Regions from separate parts of the Bacillus sp. LQ01 genome, predicted to be linked through region 1. Evidence: riboswitches for the same ligand, from Rfam matches in the RefSeq annotation. Region 1 holds a riboswitch; each other region holds the start of a gene.

Region 1 (3,283 bases):
CTGAAAAATTACTAAATCAGATGGAACATAAATTTGGAGTAAAACCAAAGAATAATCTTCAATTTATGAATAATAAGGGTGATGTTTGTCTCGTATACACAAGTCGCTATTTCCAACCTAATAACGAATCGTTCGGAGAAAATAACATTTTTATTGGACCGAGTATTTCAAAGCGTAAAACAAATATAAAGTTTCCACTGGAATCACTTAAAGAAAAGAAAGTTATTTATATTTCAATGGGAACACTGCTTGAAGGACTCGAACCATTCTTTAATACTTGTATTGATACTTTTTCAGATTTTGATGGGATAGTTGTAATGGCAATTGGTGATAGAAATGATATTTCTAAAATTAAGAAAGCACCAGATAATTTTATAATTGCTCCATATGTACCTCAATCAGAAATATTAAATGAAGCAGATGTTTTTATTACACATGGCGGTATGAATAGCGTACACGATGCCATTCATTATAATGTCCCATTTGTAATAATACCGCATGATAAAGACCAGCCAATGATAGCGCAAAGATTAACTGAGCTTGAAGCGGCACATAGACTATTGAAAGAACATGTTAATGTGCACACTTTAAAAGAGGCCGTAACAGATGTTCTTTCAAATGAAAAGTATAAACATGGTATAAGAAAACTTAATGATAGCTTTTTAGAATGTGGTGGTTCAAAAGAAGCAATTGCAGTTATTGAATCTCTTTTAAATAAAGTAAAACTTTAATCGGTAGGGATTTTACTACCCATAAATAGCGGGATAAATAGTCGTAACTGTATACAAGCATAGAGGTTCTCACCTTTATGCTTGTATATTCTTATCCAGCAAATTGCACAGCAGTATTTGCGTGTAAAAAAGCAGTATCAAAAACGGGAACAGTAAGATCATTTTGGGAGATAAGTAAAGGTATTTCAGTACAGCCTAATAATATACCTTCAGCGCCGTTTTGAATTAATGATTTTGTAATTTGTAATAACTTTTCTTTAGATGTTTCTGAAATGATCCCTCTACTTAATTCATCTAATATGACATGGTGGATAAAGGTTCTTTCCTCTTCATTTGGGATAATTGTCTCAATGTTATATTTCGCTAATCGTGATTTATAGAAATCTTGCTCCATCGTTTGTTTTGTTCCTAATAGTCCGATACGCTTTATACTCTGTTCTACCATTTCTTTAGCACTTACATCACCAATGTGAAGAAGCGGGATAGATATTGCTTGTTCTACTTCCTCGGCAAATAGATGTACGGTATTTGAACACATTAATAAACATTCAGCCCCAGATTTTTCAACTTTCTTTGCAACTGTAACTAGTTCATTTTTCACTTCTTCATATTGATGATTTTGTAATAAAGTAGTTACTTCACCAAAGTCCATACTATATAAAACTAACTTTGCATTTTGATCGTATTGAGAGAGTGTAAGTGTATTAATATGTTTATAGTATAATGATGTAGATTCCCAACTTAATCCTCCAATCAAACCAATAACTTTCATAATGCATTCCTCCCGAAACGATTTTGAATTTATTATTTCATAATTCCGATAAGAATACAATGATTTAAATGATCTATTTAACAAAAAAATAAAAATAGTAAGAAAAGTGTTGAAATTTACATTCTTTAGTGCCATAATACGAATTACAAATTAATACTTATCCAGAGAGGTGGAGGGAACGGCCCTAAGAAACCTCAGCAACCCCTATGCAATTTTATAGGAAGGTGCTAATTCCGCAGAGGACACGATGTGTTTTTTGAAAGATAAGAGGATTCTTGAACGTGAAAGAAAATGACCTCTTATGTAAGAGGTCATTTTTTTGTTGTATAGAAAGGGAGTGTCGATGCATAATTCATTTTTAAATTAAATATAGAGTAATAAAAGTTGACTAATATGAGAGGGGAATTGTCATGAACAAATTATCAACAAAGTTAGTAGTAGCAATCGGTATTGGAGCAGCATTATACGGGATATTAGGACTTTGGGGATTTTCTATTGCACCGAATACATTTATTAAACCAGCATTAGCTATATTAACTGTTTTTGGAGCATTATTTGGTCCAGTGGCAGGACTGTTAATCGGACTTATCGGTCATACCGTAACAGATACGATTGCTGGCTGGGGTATTTGGTGGGGCTGGGTTATTAGTTCAGGTATTATTGGTTTTTCAATGGGGCTTATTCAAAAAAGAGTTGGTTTTAGTGTGAAAAACGGGTCATTTAACAAGGGGGATATTTCTTATTTAGCAATTACTGGGTTAGTTGGTATTGTCATTGCTATTATATTTGCTGGGGCATTCGATATTATTGTGATGGGAGAACCATTTGACAAAATTGTTATACAAGTATTAGGAGCAACAATTTCCGATGTCATCGTTTTCTTAGTACTTGGATTGCCACTTACAATTGGTTTGGCGAAATCCAATAAGAAACATACACATTTAAAAATTGAAAAGTAGGGATGTTAACATGCAACCAATTATTTCGTTTGAACAATTCACCTTTCAATATGGGCATGCTATGCAGCCTACTTTAAGTGATATTACCTTTCATATATACCCTGGGGAAAAAGTGCTAATTGCTGGACGAAGTGGCTCAGGAAAGTCGACATTAGCTCATTGTATAAATGGGCTAATCCCATTTTCTTACGAAGGGAATAGTACAGGTAACGTTTTAATTGCCGGTAAAGACCCGAGGGAAGGAAGTATTTTTGAACAAAGTAAACAGGTAGGAACAATTTTGCAAGATCAAGATGCTCAATTTATTGGTCTGACAGTAGAAGAAGATGTAGCTTTTTATTTAGAAAATGAATGTGTAAAGCAAGATGACATGAAAAAGATTGTTTCGGACTCATTAAGAAAGGTGAAGATGCATACGTTTCATAAACAAAGTCCACATGAATTATCAGGAGGTCAAAAGCAAACAGTTTCTCTAGCGGGTTTATTAACAACAAATGCGGATATATTATTGTTCGATGAACCGTTAGCTAATTTAGATCCACTAAGCGCCTTACATACGATAAAACTTATGAAAGATATACATGAACAATATAATAAAACGATTGTTATTATCGAACATAGAATAGAAGAAATTTTAAACCTGGATTTAGACAAAGTTATATTAATTGATGAAGGTAAAGTCATTGCGATAGGAACACCAAAAGAAATCTTAGCGTCAAATATATTACCACGTATCGGCTTAAGAGAGCCTATTTACATCGAAGCATTAAAGAGATTACATTTTGATAGTAATAATGACGTAATATATCCAATGGAAAACC
Region 2 (3,283 bases), on a different contig from region 1:
GCCGACCGTTTAATGTATTTGAGAAAAGATTTTTCAGAAAAGTGTTCTTGTTGTGTAAATATAAACATTTTATAAAATGTTTCAAGAAGGGTTTTTTTTATAAAATACTTCGTTTATAATGGAGGAAAATATCGACATGAGATTGATTGCTCATGTAACGGTTCAGTAGTGTTATGAAAAGATAAGAAGGGGTGCACGCGCATCCTTTTTTCTATGCAGATATTATGAAAGAGGTGGTATGATGGAATTAACATTAAATTCGACTGTATGTTTACACACGATTCAATTTCGAAAAGAGCAAAAGAATTATACTGTAAAAGACACAATTACAGGAGAAAAATATGAAATGCCGCCACTTTGGATTGATGCATTGGCAATGATGCGTGACGGTTTTTTATTGGGGGAAATTGAGGAGAAATTAAAAGAAGAGTATCCATCCGAAGAAGTGAATATGTTAGCATTCACGAAGCAACTGTTAGAACTAGAACTTGTTGAAATGGTAGATGGGGAAGAAATAGCTTGTACAAAGAAGAAAGAGAAGGATTATTTAGCTTGGTTACGTCCTCATGTTGAGCAATTCTTTCTTAATTTAAATAAAAAAAATAGAAGCAAAGGTCAATGATGATCTTTGCTTTTTTGTATAGTTTGTTTAAAAAATTACAGCAAATGCTCTTGCAAAAGCACCGTCGCTATCTTTAATTTTTAAAGGTGCTGCTGAGAAGAAGAAACGTTTCGTGTGAATGGCATCTAAGTTTGTTAAGTTTTCGATTAAATAAATATTATTCCCAAGTAGTATGTGATGAATTGGTGATGTTTCTGTCGTTACCTCATCAGGAGAAATAAAATCTAAACCGACAGATTTTACTTTTAATTGTACTAGTTCCTCGGCTAATTCTTCAGAAAGATAAAAAGCTTCTTTCTCATACGCCTCCGTGTTCCATTTAGTAGATAGATTGGAATGGAAAATAACAATATCTCCTTCTTTTATATCAGCATCGTGCAGTACTTCTTTAGGTAGTTTTCGTTCTTGTACATGAGTTACATCAATAAGAACAGCTTCACCTACAAATTGATCCAGCGGTAATTGATCGATGGTCGTTGCGCCTGAAATAAAATGCGCAGGAGCATCACAATGCGTGCCAACATGAACGACAGAATGAAAATCTGTAACTTGATAGCCTGATTCTTCAACACTTGTAACAGCTTCTAGTTGTATTTTAGGTGTTCCAGGAAATTGAGACATATTATTTTCAAATGTTTGTGATAAATCAATTACTTTCATTTTACATACCTCCAATATATGTTTTTCAAATAATAAAAAGCTCATCCTTCAGTATCAAGAAAGATGAGCTTTACATGCTAGTTGAGTTTTATCTTCCAAAATGCAATGCATTTTGCAGGAATTAGCACCTATTCAGTTCGTATAAACTGAGGTTGCTGGGCTTCAAAGGGCCGGTCCCTCTGCCTCTCTTGATAAAGAAGTATTTAATTTTGAAATCGGAATTTTCCGATAGTTAAATTGTAATTCATTTCCTTTTTGCGTGCAATACAAAATAGGTATTCACCCAAATAAAGCTACGCGCATATTGTAGCTTATGTAAATACAATGCTGCGAAGGAGTGAGTGCAGTGACAGGAAATGTATTGAATTATTATGCTGGTGGTAATACAGCTAGGGGATTTCATAATTTATATGAAGAGAATTTAAAAGGGTTAGACAGATTATTTATCTTAAAGGGTGGTCCAGGAACGGGGAAATCTTCTTTAATAAAGGCCATCGGTCGTGAATGGGTTGAAAAAGGATATGATATTGAATTTTTACATTGTTCTTCTGACAATAAATCGGTTGATGGTGTAATTATCCCAAAATTAAAAGTAGGAATTGTTGATGGGACATCACCACATGTAATTGAGCCCAAAATGCCAGGAGTTGTTGAAGAGTATATAAATTTAGGAATTGCTTGGGACTCAGATAAATTAAGGAAGCAGAAGTTAGAAATTGAAAGATTTGTTTCAGAAGCAAGTAAAGCTTTTCAGTCTGCTTACGCACGTTTTAAAGAGGCATTGCTTATACATGATGAGTGGGAGAAGATATATATTGATAATATAGATTTTAATAAAGCAAATGAACTAACCGATCAGCTAATCCAGAAATTATTTGCAGATAAAAGCGGGAGACAATCGCTTGTAAAACATCGTTTTTTAGGAGCTGCTACACCGAAAGGAGCAGTTGATTTTGTTCCTAATTTAACAGAAGGGTTACCACATCGTTATTTTATAAAAGGGCGCCCAGGTTCTGGAAAATCAACGATGCTTAAAAAGTTAGCTAAGGCAGCTGAAGAAAAAGGGTTTGAAGTTGAAGTATATCATTGCGGATTTGACCCGAATAGTCTTGATATGGTTATCGTAAGAGAATTAGGCTTTGCAATTTTTGATAGCACCGCACCACATGAATATTTTCCAAGTCGCGAAGGTGATGAAATTATTGATATGTATGCCCTTATTGTTATGCCAGGGACGGATGAGAAATATGCGAAGGAAATTCGTGATGTTTCCATTCAATATAAAGCAAAAATGAATGAGGCGATGTCTTTCTTAGCGAAAGCAAAATCGGTTCGTGATAAATTAGAACGAATTTATATTGCTGCTATGGATTTTTCAATAGTAGATGCATATAAAGAGGAGATTCAAAAAGAGTTTGAACGAATTGCTGCTACTGTAATTGAAAAGCAACAATAGAAGTTTTATTAGGCTGTCAGTAATTTCTGACAGTTTTTTTAGTATGTAGTAAAATTAATAGTGTATTGTCGAATTTCCAAGGAAATAATCCAAAAATGGAGATGTTATGAAATGAGAGAGAAAATCGAGTTGGAGTTAGAAAGAATTGAAAAAGAGAATGATGTGAAAATTTTATTTGCGGTGGAATCAGGGAGTCGTGCTTGGGGGTTTCCATCGAAAGATAGCGATTATGATGTTAGGTTTGTTTATATACATCCGGTAGAATGGTATTTATCAATTCATGACAAACGTGATGTAATTGAATATCCAATTAGTGATGATTTAGATATAAGTGGTTGGGATATTAAAAAGGCGTTGCAACTATTCGCGAAGTCGAACCCAGCTTTACTTGAGTGGATTCGATCACCAATTTTTTATTCGAAAAACTCTAATTTTCCAGAACTACTTCAACAGATGAGTGAGAAGAATTTTGATCCAAAAGCAACGATATATCATTATTTACATATGGCGTCGAAAAATTATCGTGAATTTTTGCAAGGTGAGAA
Region 3 (3,283 bases), on a different contig from region 1:
CCGACAAGCCCAGCAACTGCAGAGAATTCAATTAAACCAACTGTCATAAATGTGACACCTAAGATTAATGGTGCTAACGCTTCTGGTACAAGGATTTCAAAAACAATTCTAATTGGTGAGGCTCCCATTGCTTGCGCTGCTTCAATTACTCCTTTCGGAACGGAAACAAGGTTTGTTTCAACCATTCTAGCAATACCAATTGATGCGACTAACGTCATCGGGAAAATTGCCGCTGCTGTTCCAATCGTCGTTCCGATAACACTTCTTGTTAGTGGACTTAAGGCTACTAAAAAGATAATGAATGGTACCGGACGAATTGTATTAATTATGATGTTAAGAATAGAAAAGACCCATTTATTTTCTAAAAAGTTTCCTTTTCTCGTTACATACAAAAGTAAACCTAGAGGTATACCCAGAATTGTAGCGAATATAAGGGTTACAATTACCATTAAGAGGGTATCCCCCGTCGCATCTAGTATGCGCGGCCAAAATATACTCCAATCAACTCGCATGAGCTTCTACCTCCTTCAGCTGCACTTGCAGTCTTAGATGTTGTAATGCTTTTTGAATTTCCCTCTGCTCACCTTGCAACTCTACAAGAAGATTTCCAAATAGCACATTTTGAAGTTCAATAATATTTCCGTACAGTACATTTACATCGACGTTATAGTTTTTTGCGATATATGATAGTACCGGCTGTCCTGTCTCCTCACCAGTAAATGTTAGACGATAAATTTGACCACCATTTTGAATTTTCGCTAGAACACTTTCCGGTAAATGATCATTAATGACAGAACGTACAAAGTTTTGAGTCGTCTTTGTTTTTGGTTGCGTGAAAACATCAAACAGTTTTCCTTCTTCAATAACTTTCCCCTTCTCCATTACAGCTACACGGTGACAAATTTCTTTCACAACATGCATTTCATGTGTAATAAGAAGAATTGTTAAATTGTATTCTCGATTTACTTTCTTTAATAAGTTTAGAATTTCTGTCGTCGTTTCTGGATCTAAGGCTGATGTTGCCTCATCACATATAAGAATATCTGGCGATGTCGCAAGTGCTCTAGCAATGCCCACACGCTGCTTTTGCCCACCTGATAGCTGCTCTGGATAATAGTTTGCTTTATCTTCTAACCCTACAAACTTCAGCAGTTCATTTACTCTTTCTTTTATCTCATTCTTTGGTACTTTCGCTAACTTTAATGGATAAGCAATATTTCCAAATACTGTTCTTGAATTAAATAAATTAAAACTTTGAAAAATCATTCCGATTCTTTGTCTTAGTTTACGCAATTCTTTCGTCGATAATGATGTAATATCTTTATCATCTATTGAAATCGTTCCTGCCGTCGGTCTCTCTAACATATTTACTAAGCGTAATAACGTACTCTTTCCAGCGCCACTAAAACCGATAATGCCAAAAATTTCGCCTTTCTCAACTGATAATGTTACATCCTCCACCGCATGAACAGATTGGCCAGCTGATTCATACACTTTACTTACATTGGTAAAAGAAATCATTTTTTTCCCTCCTATATGCTGTAAAAACTTGAAGCAGAGCTTTCGAGGTAAAATAAAAAGTGCCCTCCTTCTTATCAACCATAAAGATAAGAAGGAGAGCACTTATATGTACTCGTTCACATCTTCTCATCTTCCAAGCCTTTATATGGCTTGCTGGAGTTAGCACGGTATTAAAAAACCCGTTGCTGAGGTATCGTAGGGCCAGTCCCTCCACCTCTCTGGATAAGAATGTATCGATTTAATTGTCGTTTAATTAATTCTCATTATAGAACTCAGAATAATAAGAGTCAATACATTTTTTAGAAAAATATTAATTATTCCTTTATTAAAATTTTCAGATGAATATTCATCTGAAAAATAGTAACTTTCAAGGTTATTTAAAATTCTTCTTCCTCATATTTTTAAACAGGAGAATCCTCTCTACGAATTGAATAAATTTATTTGAATATGAAACTCGGAGGAAGATAAATATATGAAAACAGCTCTTTTACTCGTCGATATTCAAAACGATTATTTTCCAAATGGAAAGATGGAATTGCGTAATCCAGTAGAAGCAAGCGAATATGCTAATCAGTTATTACAACAATTTAGAACAAACAGCGAACCTATTTTTCATATCCAACACGTAGCTATAAAAGATGACGCTACTTTTTTCCTACCTAATACAGAAGGTGTACATATTCACGAAAGCGTACGTCCACTTAGAGAAGAAACAGTTATAGTCAAACATTATCCAAATAGCTTCCGAGAAACTAATCTTCTAGAGCAATTAAAACGTTTTAATATTGAACATGTCGTTGTATGCGGGATGATGACTCATATGTGTATCGATGCAACAGTAAGGGCTGCATTCGATTTTGGCTTTCAATGTACCGTTATACATGACGCTTGTGCTACAAAAGACCTTTCTTTTAAGAACGCTACTATACCAGCTGTTTATATTCACAATACAATTTTAGCTAGTTTAAATGGCGTATATGCAAATGTAATAAGCACGCAAGAATTTTTAGCTACATAAAAAAACACTCCTTTCAGTGAGCAAAACCGAAAGGAGTGTTCCTTGTCGAACCATAGATTTTCTTTCAAATTGTATTATACAGGAAATTCTCAAAATGAATACTAAAAAATATGACTAATAAGTCAACTTTTCTCATTATTTTATTTCTGTTTACATGTTTATCCCGCTATTAATAGGTTTTAGCTCATTCTCTTCGAACGACGGTAATATATGGGGGTTCAATTTTAAAAGGAGCTCTTCACATTCTGTGAAGAGCTCCTCTACTATTTCTTATAAAGTTTCAGAAGTAGTTTTTGCTTGCATGTGAAGTGCTAAGTAATCAGGTCCACCAGCTTTAGAGTCTGTACCAGACATGTTAAAGCCACCGAATGGTTGGTAACCTACGATTGCACCAGTACATCCACGGTTGAAGTATAAGTTACCAACGTGGAAGTCTTCGCGTGCTTTTTCAATATGGTCACGGTTGTTAGTAATAACAGCACCTGTTAAACCGTATTCCGTATTGTTTGCAATTGCAAGTGCATGATCGAAGTCTTTCGCTTTACAGAATGCTACTACTGGTCCGAAGATTTCTTCTTTCATTAAGCGAGCATCTTCTGCAACGTCAGCAACGATTGTTGGTTGGATGAACCAGCCTTTAGAATCGTCTCCTTCGCCACCTGCTAAGATTCTACCTTCTTCTTTACCAATTGCAACATAGCTCATTACTTTATCAAATGCAGCTTGGTCATTAACAGGACCCAT

Evidence for each region. Region 1 has a riboswitch for S-adenosylmethionine ahead of AC22L0_RS09415 (ECF-type riboflavin transporter substrate-binding protein). Riboswitches for the same ligand answer to the same signal wherever they lie in the genome.
Region 2: it holds a riboswitch for S-adenosylmethionine, as region 1 does, so the genes downstream of both, AC22L0_RS23875 (cyclase family protein) here and AC22L0_RS09415 (ECF-type riboflavin transporter substrate-binding protein) in region 1, are expected to answer to the same signal.
Region 3: it holds a riboswitch for S-adenosylmethionine, as region 1 does, so the genes downstream of both, AC22L0_RS23625 (methionine ABC transporter ATP-binding protein) here and AC22L0_RS09415 (ECF-type riboflavin transporter substrate-binding protein) in region 1, are expected to answer to the same signal.

The regions. Positions count from the first base shown of each region.
Region 1 covers NZ_JBYEZL010000001.1:1,809,725-1,813,007, forward strand. Annotated here, with positions in the region: gene AC22L0_RS09405 (macrolide family glycosyltransferase) at 1-731, shown strand, start outside; gene AC22L0_RS09410 (aspartate/glutamate racemase family protein) at 823-1,503, opposite strand; SAM riboswitch class I at 1,658-1,773, shown strand; gene AC22L0_RS09415 (ECF-type riboflavin transporter substrate-binding protein) at 1,914-2,462, shown strand; gene AC22L0_RS09420 (ABC transporter ATP-binding protein) at 2,473-3,283, shown strand, end outside.
Region 2 covers NZ_JBYEZL010000004.1:75,822-79,104, forward strand. Annotated here, with positions in the region: gene AC22L0_RS23865 (ATP-binding protein) at 1-13, shown strand, start outside; gene AC22L0_RS23870 (hypothetical protein) at 242-622, shown strand; gene AC22L0_RS23875 (cyclase family protein) at 650-1,282, opposite strand; SAM riboswitch class I at 1,368-1,480, opposite strand; gene AC22L0_RS23880 (PRK06851 family protein) at 1,629-2,738, shown strand; gene AC22L0_RS23885 (nucleotidyltransferase domain-containing protein) at 2,850-3,283, shown strand, end outside.
Region 3 covers NZ_JBYEZL010000004.1:24,602-27,884, reverse strand. Annotated here, with positions in the region: gene AC22L0_RS23630 (methionine ABC transporter permease) at 1-512, opposite strand, end outside; gene AC22L0_RS23625 (methionine ABC transporter ATP-binding protein) at 502-1,521, opposite strand; SAM riboswitch class I at 1,645-1,750, opposite strand; partial or broken gene AC22L0_RS23620 (cysteine hydrolase family protein) at 1,994-2,559, shown strand; gene pruA (L-glutamate gamma-semialdehyde dehydrogenase) at 2,810-3,283, opposite strand, start outside.